4 regions of the Exiguobacterium sp. BRG2 genome follow, and region 1 is predicted to be linked to each of the others. Evidence: riboswitches for the same ligand, from Rfam matches in the RefSeq annotation. Region 1 holds a riboswitch; each other region holds the start of a gene.
What was found. A riboswitch is a leader RNA that binds a small molecule or an ion and turns the genes downstream of it on or off. The one in region 1 is predicted to bind thiamine pyrophosphate.
Positions count from the first base shown of each region.

Region 2: it holds a riboswitch for thiamine pyrophosphate, as region 1 does, so the genes downstream of both, thiT (energy-coupled thiamine transporter ThiT) here and thiD (bifunctional hydroxymethylpyrimidine kinase/phosphomethylpyrimidine kinase) in region 1, are expected to answer to the same signal.
Region 3: it holds a riboswitch for thiamine pyrophosphate, as region 1 does, so the genes downstream of both, Q9R23_RS08265 (ECF transporter S component) here and thiD (bifunctional hydroxymethylpyrimidine kinase/phosphomethylpyrimidine kinase) in region 1, are expected to answer to the same signal.
Region 4: it holds a riboswitch for thiamine pyrophosphate, as region 1 does, so the genes downstream of both, tenA (thiaminase II) here and thiD (bifunctional hydroxymethylpyrimidine kinase/phosphomethylpyrimidine kinase) in region 1, are expected to answer to the same signal.

Region 1 covers NZ_JAUZUW010000007.1:118,578-121,787, reverse strand. Annotated here, with positions in the region: gene Q9R23_RS10770 (murein hydrolase activator EnvC family protein) at 1-1,056, shown strand, start outside; TPP riboswitch at 1,121-1,231, shown strand; gene thiD (bifunctional hydroxymethylpyrimidine kinase/phosphomethylpyrimidine kinase) at 1,347-2,150, shown strand; gene thiM (hydroxyethylthiazole kinase) at 2,131-2,898, shown strand; gene thiE (thiamine phosphate synthase) at 2,888-3,210, shown strand, end outside.
Region 2 covers NZ_JAUZUW010000002.1:106,090-109,299, forward strand. Annotated here, with positions in the region: gene rsgA (ribosome small subunit-dependent GTPase A) at 1-631, shown strand, start outside; gene rpe (ribulose-phosphate 3-epimerase) at 634-1,290, shown strand; TPP riboswitch at 1,313-1,422, shown strand; gene thiT (energy-coupled thiamine transporter ThiT) at 1,482-2,042, shown strand; gene Q9R23_RS03240 (thiamine diphosphokinase) at 2,044-2,646, shown strand; gene Q9R23_RS03245 (amino acid permease) at 2,702-3,210, opposite strand, start outside.
Region 3 covers NZ_JAUZUW010000005.1:35,878-39,087, reverse strand. Annotated here, with positions in the region: gene Q9R23_RS08275 (GNAT family N-acetyltransferase) at 1-442, shown strand, start outside; gene Q9R23_RS08270 (50S ribosomal protein L25/general stress protein Ctc) at 734-1,390, shown strand; TPP riboswitch at 1,486-1,585, shown strand; gene Q9R23_RS08265 (ECF transporter S component) at 1,686-2,258, shown strand; gene Q9R23_RS08260 (ABC transporter ATP-binding protein) at 2,255-3,210, shown strand, end outside.
Region 4 covers NZ_JAUZUW010000001.1:281,771-284,980, reverse strand. Annotated here, with positions in the region: gene Q9R23_RS01450 (glycoside hydrolase family 3 protein) at 1-842, shown strand, start outside; gene Q9R23_RS01445 (hypothetical protein) at 873-1,181, opposite strand; gene tenA (thiaminase II) at 1,233-1,928, opposite strand; TPP riboswitch at 2,002-2,108, opposite strand; gene Q9R23_RS01435 (DUF1002 domain-containing protein) at 2,302-3,183, shown strand.

The DNA.
Region 1 (3,210 bases):
GAAAAAAATAAACAAATCGAGAAATTGAATTTGCGAATCGATGAATTAAAAGCAGACATCGTTCGCTACGAAGAGATGTTGAAAAAACAAGAAGAACTACTCGGTGATCGTCTACGTGTCTTCCAAGAAAACGATGGAAACTCAATCAAATGGGAAGAAGTCATTTTTGGATCGAAGGATTTAGGTGATTTATTTAGTCGTGTCATGGCAGGGAAAAAAATCGCGGAGCAAGATGATAAAATGATTTCGGATTACATCGCAACCCAACAAAAGCTAGCGGAAGCAAAACAAGCGCTCGTTGAAAAAAAGACGAAGCAGGTTGAAGAGAAGAAAACATTAATCGAACAAAAAAAAGCGTTGAAAGTTCAAATGAAAGAACGCAGTGCTACGCTTAAAAAATTAAGAAAAGGTAAGACGAAGTTTACGACAGAACTTCTAGACGCGAAAGAACTACAAGCGACACTTGAAGCTCAAGAACGTGCGATTGCGGCAGCGAAGGCAGCAGCTAAAGTGGCGGCTGAAAGAGCAGCAGCCGAGAAAGCAGCAGCTGAAAAAGCCGCTAAAGCGAATGCTCAAGCAGCAAAACAAGCAGGTAAGAGTTCAGAATCACCTACTTCAGTTGCTTCACCCGTTGTTTCGAGCGGTGGGAAATTCGTTCGTCCATCTTCTGGTGGCGTATCACAAGGGTTTGGACCAGCAAGCGGTGCGAACGGCTATACGTTCCATAATGGTGTCGATTTCAGTGGTTCGGTCGGCTCACCAATCGTCGCAGCAGCAGCTGGAACGGTCATTACAGCTTCAGGTGGTGGGCCTTATGGAAATCACGTCATGATTTCTCACTTCCTTGACGGGAAAGTCTATACGACAGTCTACGCTCATATGAGTTCGTTATCTGTTCATGCAGGACAAACAGTTTCTCAAGGTCAGCAAGTTGGAACACTTGGTAGTACTGGGAATTCAACAGGACCACACTTGCATTTCGAACTACATGTCGGAGGCTATCAGTACAGTGCCTCTTCTCCTCTGAATGCAGTTAATCCATTAGCATATCTATAATTCAAAACGAGCTTCGGCTCGTTTTTTTCTTGCCGCTATGCTACAGTTAAGGCGAAATGAATACTTGAGCAACTAGGGGAGCTGGAGGAATCCGGCTGAGAGGAAAACCAATCTGTTTTCGACCCTATTACCTGAACTGGATAATACCAGCGTAGGAAAGTTGAGCCGAACGGATACCGAAATGGTTGGATAACGATTTCGTATAGCGTCGACTGCTTTTTTACAGCGGTCGACGCTTTTTTTGTCGGTAACAACTCCCTTACATTGCTCGATGGAAAGGTGAGAAAAATATGAAACATGTATTGACGATTGCGGGATCTGACTCCGGTGGTGGAGCTGGAATTCAGGCAGATTTAAAGACATTTTCAGCATTGGGCGTTTATGGGATGAGTGTTTTGACAGCGGTAACGGCTCAAAATACACTGGGCGTTCAAGCAGTAGAAGAGTTATCATCGGAAATCGTTGATGCCCAATTAGCTTCAATCTTTTCAGATATTCGTGTGGATGCTATCAAAATCGGTATGGTCTCGAATGCACAAACGATTCACGTCATTGCAACACATCTTCGCAAACAGACAGTTCCAATCATACTAGACCCTGTCATGGTCGCAAAAGGCGGGCATGCCCTATTGCGGACGGAGGCAGAGGAAGCACTAATCGCGGAGTTACTGCCACTTGCGACACTCGTCACACCAAATTTACCGGAAGCAGAGCGCTTAACAGGGCAATCAGTTACTAATCTAGAGGAGATGCGACTGGCGATGCATCAGTTGGCTATGAAGACTGGAGCTGTCTTGCTAAAAGGTGGACATCTACCGGGAGCTGCCACGGATTTATTATGGGACGGGCAAGAAGAATACCGTTTCACATCAGATCGGTTAGATAATCAACATACTCACGGAACAGGCTGTACCTTATCTGCAGCGATTGCGGCACGGATGGCACTTGGAGAAGCTTTACCGGACAGTGTACGTCAGGCCAAGAAGTATGTTACAGAGGCGATTCGTCATGGATTTGCTCTCGGACAAGGGATTGGACCGACACATCATTTTCATTCACTTTGGAGGGATTCACATGTTTACGACCATTCTTAAACACAAACCACTCATTCATCATTTGACGAACACAGTCACGATCAATGATTGCGCCAATGTCACACTTGCCGTTGGCGCATCTCCAGTCATGGCGGAGGATATTCGCGAAGTGGAAGAGATGGTTCGACTCGCGCAAGCTCTTGTCTTGAACATTGGAACAATTGATGCAGACATGCAAGCAGCTCAACGACTCGCCGCAAGCGAAGCGAGACGCTTGAACGTTCCGATCATCCTTGATCCAGTTGGAGCGGGAGCCACATCATTGCGTACGTCCTTTTCAAAAGAATTGAGTAGACTCGGATGTACGGTCGTTAAAGGAAATGCTTCAGAAATCAAGACATTGCTTGGGGAGAATGGACGAACAAAAGGAGTCGATGCTGCTAGTGATGAGATCATGGATCGAGAAATCATTCGTGCATTCGCTCGTAAACAAAAGTCCGTCATTGTCGTCACAGGTCCAATCGACTACATCACGGATGGCATGCGCGAAGTGGAACTACAAGTAGGTACGCCGCGTCTCGGAGACGTCACAGGTACGGGGTGTATGACAGCTTCTTTGATTGCGAGTTTTCTTGGTGCAGGATATTCTGCGTTTGAGGCAGCAGTCCACGGAACATTTATCATGGGAAAAGCAGGAGAACAGGCAGCATCAGAAAAAGGTCTAGGTAATTTCAAACGAGAGTTGTTCAATGCAATCAGTCTGATGACGGAGCAAGATTTGATGGAGGTGGTAGAACATGTCAATTGATTATTCCATTTATGCGGTGACAGATCGTCGATATCATCCGGGAGTTGCAATCGAAACGGTCGTTGAAGAAGCGATTTTAGGTGGTGCAACGATTATACAATTACGGGAAAAAACAGCGCAGGGAAAGGAATTCTTCGAACAGGCAGTCCGGTTAAAGAGACTGACGGATCGTCATGATGTTCCTTTGATTATCAATGACCGAATTGATATTGCGTTACTTGTCGGAGCTGGTTTGCATATCGGACAAGAAGATATTCCTCTAACCGCAGCGCGACGTCTCTTACCGAACACTGTGATCGGCGTATCGGTAGC
Region 2 (3,210 bases), on a different contig from region 1:
ACCTGATTTTTCAGCGCACTTGCTCGATCGTTTCCTCGTCTTGATCGAAGCGAAGGAAATCCAACCCGTCATCCTGTTAACGAAGATGGACTTGCTTGATGATGTCAAAGGTCCTGCAGTTAGAGAGGCAATTGCCGCTTACCGGAAGATTGGATATACGGTCATCGAGACATCCAGTGAGACGTTGTCGGGTGTTGAGCAAGTCCGTCCGTTACTGGCCGGGAAAACGAGTGTTCTTGCCGGACAATCCGGTGTTGGGAAAAGTTCGCTCTTGAACGCACTTGAACCAACACTCGACTTAGAGACGAGTGCGATTTCGAAATCACTCGGACGTGGGCGGCATACGACACGACACGTCACGTTGATGCCACTTGCCGAAGGCTTGATTGCTGATACACCAGGTTTCTCGAACCTTGATTTTCCGTATGATATGGAAATCGAGGATGTACGGTGGAGTTTTCCTGAATTCGTGGCTGTACAGGACGAATGTAAGTATCGAGGATGTTTGCACTTGAATGAACCCGGATGTGCTGTCAAGGAAGCCGTCGAAGCACAAGAAATCATGTCCTCTCGTTATGAGAACTATGGTATGTTTATAGACGAAATCAAGAATCGAGCCCGGAGGTATTGAAGATGATTAAAATTGCACCATCTATCTTATCAGCAGATTTTGCGAATCTTGAGCGTGATGTCAAAGCAGTCGAGGCAGCAGGCGCGGACTATATCCATTTCGATGTCATGGATGGTCAGTTCGTACCGAATATCTCGTTTGGACTGCCTGTGCTCAGCAGTTTACGTCAAAAGACGGATATGGTCCTTGATGTCCATTTAATGATTGACCAGCCAGAACGTTTCGTTGAAGATTTCGTTAAGGCAGGGGCAGATATCGTGACGTTCCACGTCGAAGCGACGAACCACGTCCACCGTGTTTTACAACAAATCAAGCTATCCGGTGCAAAAGCAGGGGTCGTCTTGAATCCTCACACGCCATTATCGACGATTGAACACGTCCTTGAGGATGTCGATATGGTCTTATTGATGACGGTCAATCCGGGCTTTGGTGGACAAGCCTTCATCGAGAATGTCATGCCAAAACTCGCATCACTTGCACAAATGAAAGCAGATCGTGATCTGACATTTGAAATCGAGATTGATGGTGGCGTCAACCCGGAAACAGCAAAACTTTGCATCGAAAACGGCGCGAACGTTCTTGTCGCGGGATCAGCAATCTACAATGCACCAGATTATGCGGAAGCGATCACTAGCATTCGTCAAGGGGCTGCCGTATAATAAGAACGAGAAAACGAAATATGATGACCGCAAGGGGTGTCGCTTGAAAAGCGGCTGAGAGGAGTCTTTTAGACTTTAACCCTTCGAACCTGTTCCGTTCAAACGGACGTAGGGATGTGGCGCACGCAGGCAGTACGGCGTTCGTCGTATTGCCTTTTTGCGTCCTCTCGTACAATGAAGGAGGAAATAGCATGAAACGGTTACAAATGATGATGGAAATTGCCATCTTCGCAAGTCTCGGGGTCGTCTTTGATTTACTGATTCCATTTAAAATGCCACAAGGCGGTTCAATCAGCTTAGCGATGTTACCGATCTTTGTCATGGCATTTCGCCACGGTGTCATCGGAGGTGTCGTCACAGGAGCGCTTGTTGGTACGATCCAACTGATGTTCGCCCCACAAGTCTTGACGATCGTCCAACCATTACTCGATTACACGATTGCATACGGTGTCGTCGGACTGAGCGGTCTGTTCGCCCGTCAGGTTAGACAAACTGCACGTAACGGACAAAAGAAACGTTTGATGGCGTTCGTTCTCCTTGCAACACTATTAGGCGCAGGACTCCGTTATATCTGTCATGTCATCAGCGGAATCGTGTTCTTCGCGAAATATGCAGAAGGTCCAGTCGTGCCATATTCATTAGTTTATAACGCGACATACATGGTACCATCTTATGTTTTATGCGGTGTCGTCGCGGGTCTCCTCTTTACAACTGCGCCACGTTTACTACGTTATTCAGCACGAGGCGTCTGAGATGCGGGCGATTCTCGTGTGCGCCGGTCCTCAAGAAGAAGTGCCTGATTTGCGGATGCTTTGTCAGTCTAGTGATTTCATCATTGGTGTCGATGGTGGTGTTCAGACTATTGAATTGTTTGGGCTGACATGCGACATGACGATCGGTGATTTTGATTCGCTTGGTTACGTACCTGAAGGAGCAATCGTTCATCCGGCTGAGAAAGATGAGACGGATCTCGAACTCGCCCTTCGTACAGTATCAGAGATGAAACGGTTTGATGATACTATCATCGTCGGAGCAACAGGTGGACGACTCGACATGACCGTTCAAAATGTGTATTTATTGAAGCAATACCCTGAAGCGCGACTCGTCACGAAACGGGAAGAGGTGCGATATTTGGCAGTAGGATCGTATGCAGTCGAAGCCGAAATCTATCATTATCTTTCTTTCATTCCACTTGTGCCGTCAATCTTGAGTTTAGCTGGAGTCAAATATCCACTTGATATGCATCCTGTTCCGGTCGGAGGTTCCTTGACCGTCAGTAATGAATGGAGTACGTCAGAAGCGACAGTAGAGCTCCATCAAGGAGAACTATTGATGATGCGAACACTTAAGGAATAGAACAAGCATATGAAAAAAGGCCGTGGATGATACCGCGGCCTCTTTTCATATGGCATTATTCTTCGAGTTGGGAAGGGGCGACTCGAATGTCACTTTGAGCCGATAGGTGTTTTCCTTTAATGAACAGATGATAGCTTCCCCACATGACGAGGAAAAATGGAACACCGATGTATAAAGCAATTCGTTGATCCGCTTGAAACGCAAGACTGAAAAGGACAACGACATTAAGTGTCAACGATATCAACGGTAATGCTGGATAGAATGGCGTCTTGAACTTTAGTTCGGATAGATCATGTCCGTTTCGGATGAACTGACGGCGGAACGCAAGTTGCGAAGCGGAAATTGAAATCCAACCGACTTGAGCACCGAGTCCAGCTAAAGACAAGAGCCAGATAAAGACGGTATCCTCTGCGAAAAAAGCTGTCAGAAGAGATAACATCGCAAACATCATCGTAAAGAGTAAAGCGCGCATCGGCACACCACGGGCATTAACATAAGATAATTTCTTTGAAATCATCCCTTCTTGTGCCATTGCCCATAACATTCGGGTCGCGGCATACAATC
Region 3 (3,210 bases), on a different contig from region 1:
ACCTTCTCTCTGTATTCCCCGTTATCTGGATTTAGGGCTCTACGCGGAAGGGGTTGCCTTTTCCGGCTCGTCGAACCTGTTGCTTGCCTGTCAGGCAGCGCTTGATGCCCTCGATCTTAATCAAGCAGCAATCAAGATGACCTATCTCGAACAAGCCGTCCGCGCAACTGGATTCCAACTCCTCGCACAACAAGAAGCACAAGCGCCGGGAATACTGACGATCGTTCATCCGTCCGCAACTGATTTAGGCGACGCTCTGCGCATTCAGGGGTATCACGTCCAGTACGAAAGCGACTATCTCGTTTACAATCAGTGGCTTCAAATTTCGACGATGGGACAGACGACGATGCGACAAATTGAACGTCTCGTTCATGTTTTAGTTCGTGAAAATCAACGAATCACCATAAAGAATGAAAAAAATGAAAGACCTCTCAACCCCTGATTTCAAGCAGTTTGGAGGTCTTTCGACTTCAAAAAGATAAAAAAAGAGGTTTATGGATTTAAAACATAGGGGTATAAAATCACTAGCACCGCATCAAACCGGTGACTTACTCACACATGTTTCTCAATATCAGCGTAATGACCTGGGAGAGAAATGCAAAGTCACGAAAGCGTCAGATTCATTAGAGTCTGAAACCGATTGTCTTAGCATGATTCATATTGTTCAGGATTCGTCCTGCTCCTACATTCATTACCTTTTGAGGGCTATACCAAATTCAAGGGGGAAATGAACATGTCAGTTAATTTAACAGCCGAAAAACGCGAGGTACGTCCACGCTCACTCCGTAAACAATTGCGTCATGAAGGAAAAGCTCTTGGCGTCGTGTATGGTTACAAAGTGGAAAGTACACCAATCGCATTTGAAGAAAAAGAATTGCTTAAAATCGTCCGAGAAAACGGTGAAAACGTCTTGATTTCACTCAAACTCGACGGTAAAAATATTAACGTCTTGATCAATCGCCGTGATATGGATGTCTTCACACCAACCGTCGATCACGTTGAATTCATCGCTGTGAAAATGGATGAAGAAACAGAAGTCGAAGCAGACGTTGTACTCGTTGGTGAAGCAGCCGGTGCAAAAGTTGGCGGCTTCCTATCACAAACACTCTTTAAAGTAACAGTCGCCGCTACACCAGATAAATTACCAGAGAACGTCGAAGTCGACGTCACGAACCTCGAAATCGGCGATTCGATTTCTATAGCTGATCTTCCAGAGCAAAAAGATTTCCGCATCGTTACAGAAGGCGATATTCAAGTCGCAGCTGTCGTCGAATCGACACTCGAGCAGGATCTTGAAGAAATCGAGGAAGCAGAGGGACAAGCAGAAGCTGGCGAGGACAACGAAGCGTCTTTAGAAGAAACAGCGGAAGAGAACGAAGACAACAAATAAGTCGTTTAACGATACGCCCTTTGCGGCGTATCGTTTTTTTATGTCTTGACAACAGACGCTGGATTGCCTAAAGTGAACAGCGTATCACCTATTACCATATCCACTAGGGGAGCCCAATTGGCTGAGACGATTCACTTCGGACCCTTCGAACCTGATCTAGTTCATACTAGCGTAGGAAAGTGGAGCGATCACATCCAATGACTCCTGCTGCGCGCAGTTTTTCTGAGGACCGCTCTCTTTTTTACGGAGGGCGGTCTTTTTTGGCGTCTCCCCCATTCAAAGGAGGACGTATCTGATGCAACACTGGAAAATGAAAGAAATCATGGTCATGATGATGCTCGCCGTCGCTTGCGGCGTCATCTATCTCGGTTGGTCAACACTCTGGTTACCGATCTCAGCGGTCTTCGGACCTGTCGGTGCCAACTGGATGTTTGGTATCTGGATCATTGCGAGTCCGCTCGTCGCAGCAATCATTCAAAAGCCAGGTGCCGCTTTAATTGCGGAAGTCGTCGCGGCAGCCGTCGAACTGTTCACGGGAAGTCATTTTGGTTTATCCGCTCTTCTGATCGGAGTCTGCCAAGGACTTGGTGCGGAACTCGTCTTCGCGATGACGCGTTACCGTCGTTATGACACATGGACCTTGATGTTATCGGGTGTCGGAGCCGCGATTGGTAGCATCGTTTATAGTCTAATCGCGAACGGATTCGGTTACTACACAACGACGACGTTGCTTGCGACAACTGGCTTACAATTGATCAGCGGCGCATTACTCGGTGGCTTGCTTGCAGCAATTCTCGTCCGTCGCCTTGTTGCGACCGGTGTCTTGAACGGGTTTGCGGCAGGACGAGCGAAACGGGACGTCGCATGATTACTGTCGACGACCTTAGCATCCGCTATCCGGGTCAGATGAAATCGGTGCTCAATCATGTATCGCTGACGATCGAGCACGGGACGACCCTTTTGCTTGGTCGCAGTGGGAGTGGCAAGACGACATTACTTCATGCCCTTGCCGGACTGACACCGGAAACGATTGAAGTCGAACAGACTGGAACTGTTACCCGCTCTGGTTCGGTCGGAGTGCTGTTCCAAAATCCAGAAGAACAGTTTTGTATGGAGACGATCGGACGGGAAATCGCTTTTAGTTTAGAAAATCGCTCGATTCCACGCGTGGAGATGGATGAACGAATTGAACGCTTACTCGCACTCGTCGGTCTCCCTCTCCCCTTCTCGACACCGATCGCGAGTCTATCCGGAGGAATGAAACAGCGTCTCGCGCTCGCAGCGGTCCTAGCACTTGAGCCGACGATCTTATTACTCGATGAACCAACGGCTCAGATTGATCCAATCGGACAACATGAGCTGATGGCGTTGATTTTTCGGATTCAAAAAGAACACGATTTAACGATCGTCTTGATTGAACACCAACTTGATGTCTGTTTGCCGTACGTCGACCAAATCGTCTTACTTGAGGACGGATCGATTACTGCGACGGCGGATCCACGGGATCTGTTCCCGCAGGATTACAAAGAGCTTCAAACGAAAGGTATTTCCGTTCCCTCTTTGTATCCGTATACCTTAGAGACGTTACCCATAGATGGACCGCAAGCGGCGCGACTTCAGGTGCCTTCCGCTGTCGCTACAGCTGGGCGCTCTTTGTTACACGTCGCTGCATTATCGACGAAAGCGCCATATCCGTTGACCGATGCGACATTTTCCATGCAGACAGGAGAATGGGTGATGCTGCTCGGGGCAAATGGATCCGGGAAAAGTACATTGCTTGCGACACTCGGGCGGTTGCTTCCCAATCGTGGAACGTATCA
Region 4 (3,210 bases), on a different contig from region 1:
ACCAGATTTTTAAGGACGTGATTGCGGCAGTCAAAGACGGACGTCTGTCAGAGGAACGGATTGATCAATCGGTCGAGCGGATCCTGACGCTGAAGGCAGAACGCGGAATATGGAATGGCACGACGGATACGACATCCTTAGCTGATAAACTCGCGCAAGCGAACCAAATCGTCGGTAGTCCCGAACATAAAGCAAAAGAACGCGCGATGACGGAAGCCGCGGTCACACTCCTGAAAAATGATCAGCGGACGTTACCCTTCAAGCCGAAAAAGAATGCAAACGTTCTTGTGATCGCCCCTGCGACGGATCAAACGGACAGCATGAAAAAGACGATTGCTTCCCTGCCTAAGAACCGGAACTGGCACGTAACGACAGCGAATTACTCGGCTACTACGCTACCGCTCGACCAAAACCCGACACTACGGGCACAACTCGATGCAGCAGATTACATCATCGTTGGTTCAAACGTCAATACGAGTGCCAAACTACTGCCTACTGCACCAGAGCAAGCGATTCCAGCTTCAATCTTCCGGTATGCGAAACAAACAAATACACCATCCGCCTTGCTCAGTCTCCGTAATCCATACGATGTCGCCGTTCAACCGGACGCACCGGCACACGTCCTCGTCTATGGTTTTAAAGGGGATCCGAACGGACCGGACTCTGAAGCAGGCAATCTGAAATCAGCGGGACCGAACCTCCCTGCTGGTATTCGAGCAATTTTCGGAACGTTCAAACCGCAAGGCACTTTACCGGTTGATGTGCCGGTCTTTCAGAACGGTGTCTTTACCGATCAACTGCATCTCGAATTCGGTGATGGCTTTAAAAACTGGAAAAAATGAGAACATGATACACAAAAGACCGAGCCCCCTTTAAAGGATGCCTCGGTCTTTTAATGCTTGATACGGATATTCCGCTTCTTCTTTCGCACGATGGTAGACGCGGTAAAGTGAGTAGATCAGCAGTCCATAAATGACAATCATTATGACAGTCGAAATGAAGCTACCGACGCTAAATTCAAACTTGAACGTCACCTTCAAATTCCAGATGGTAGCATATGTGCCATACATCGTCACTAAAAGGGGGATGATATATCCAGCAAATCTAACGTTCGCTTTTCCAAGCATACGTTGTACAACGTAGGCAACGATAATGATCAGCAAAATGATAAAGATTTCCATTTTGATCCCTACTCTCACTATGATATATACCTAATTCTACCATCTATTCGTTTAAGAAGATACCGTCCGTGCTGGAATCGTCTCGTAAATCGACGTAAACGTTTCTTCCGTCCATCCCATATGCCAAAACAGCAACTCATAATAACAGCTCGTCACGAAATGCCGTTTCATCCGCTCTCGTTCAGCCGAGCTTGCTTGTTCCGCCAACGCATCAAGCCGTGCAATCTGTTCAAAGACGACCTTTTTGAACCATTCCGAACTATATGTGTCGATCCATTGCTGATAGATTTTTTCATCCGGTGTACACGTCAATAATTGTTGTCCAACTTCATAATACAACCAGTAACATGGCAAGATGGCAGCAATCGTCTCACCAAGCGTCCCTTCACTCGCATGATGCATGTGGGAGACGTAAGCATATGCTGTCGGTGCCGGTTCAAATGCTTCAAGATCTGCTTCCGTAATACCGAGCGGCTCAAAAAATGATTGATGTAAGCTCAACTCTGCCTCGTAAGTCGAAGTAGCATGCTCGGCAAGTGTCGCGATCGTCGCGAAGTCGTCTGCTTTTGACGCTGCCTTCGCTTGAATCTTCGCAAAGTGTTTTAAATAATAGGCATCCTGCATGACGTAATGCCGAAATTTCGAGAGCGGTAACGTTCCCTCGCCGATTCCTTGTACGAATGGGTGGGTAAAACTACTATCCCAATACGCTTGTGCCGCTTGTTTGATTTCTTGTGTGAATGTCATGATCTCATCCTCCTCGTTTAGTATGATACGAAAAAACACCACCCCGAAACACACGGGCATGGCGCAAGAAGAACAAGACTTGACGCCACTTCCCTCCGTAAGTACGAACTTAATCAGGTTCAAAGGGTCCGAACGTCTTCGTTCGTCTCAGTCGGTCTACCGACTCCCCTAGTGGTCATTATTCGATTCAAATTCACTATAGCATGCTGAAAATGGAAGTCAAGTTGTCCTCTTTTCGCTATACTATGGAGTGTCAGAAGACGGATGCCGTCTCCATCTACAGACCGATTCCGAACTTCTTTCGTTCTCGTACACTAATTTTAGTACCTGATACTATAGTTCATTCTGTTACTTACAATTGGAGGAATTCATTATGCATACACCAACAAAAATCATGGCGTCAGCCGTTATCGCTTCTGCTTTATTACTTCCGACAGCCGCATCCGCTGAGCAAGTCGTTGATAAAACAATCGTCACTCTCGGGGAGTCGCTCGGCGCAAAGGATAAGGCTTGGGTGCTTTCCCGTCTCAATGCACCGGAAGGCATCACGCCGATCATCGCCACTTCTGCTGACGAAGAAAAATATCTCGGGAAAAACATTCCCCAGTCGCAAAAAGGTGGCAACATGTATTCATCCGCTAAAATCGAATTGATGGAAAAAGGTGACGGACTTTCCGTTGCGACGGAAAACATTACGTGGGTGACGAAGGATATGTACTTGAACGCTCTCGTCACGGCAGGTGTCAAAGATGCCGACATCACGATCACTTCTCCTTATAAAGTGACTGGAACATCGGCACTGACAGGAATCATGAAAGCCTATGATCAAACTTCGGCTGAGACCGGAATCAAGCTGAGTGACGAACGGAAAGATTTAGCACAGCAAGAATTATCGGTCACTTCAGACGTCGGGAAGACAGTCGGGACAGATAAAGTCGCTGATTTGATGAATGAGATCAAGGCCGAAATCGCCAATCAAAAACCGGAAACAAAAGTCGAGATCGAAAACCTGATCGTCCAAGTCATTCAAAACAACAACATCCAACTGTCTGATGCACAGATGGATCGGTTGACGAATCTATTCAATCAAATGGAGCAAGCGAACATCAACTGGGGGCAAATCGAGAGTGGACTAAAAAATGCTGGTCAAGACATCCATGCGTTTGCAACGTCCGAGGAGACAAAAGGATTCTTCGCTAAATTATTTGATGGTCTGAGTGACTTCTTCAGCTCGATTGCTGGTGTGTTCAAATAATTCAGACTTCCGCAATTAACAAGATAA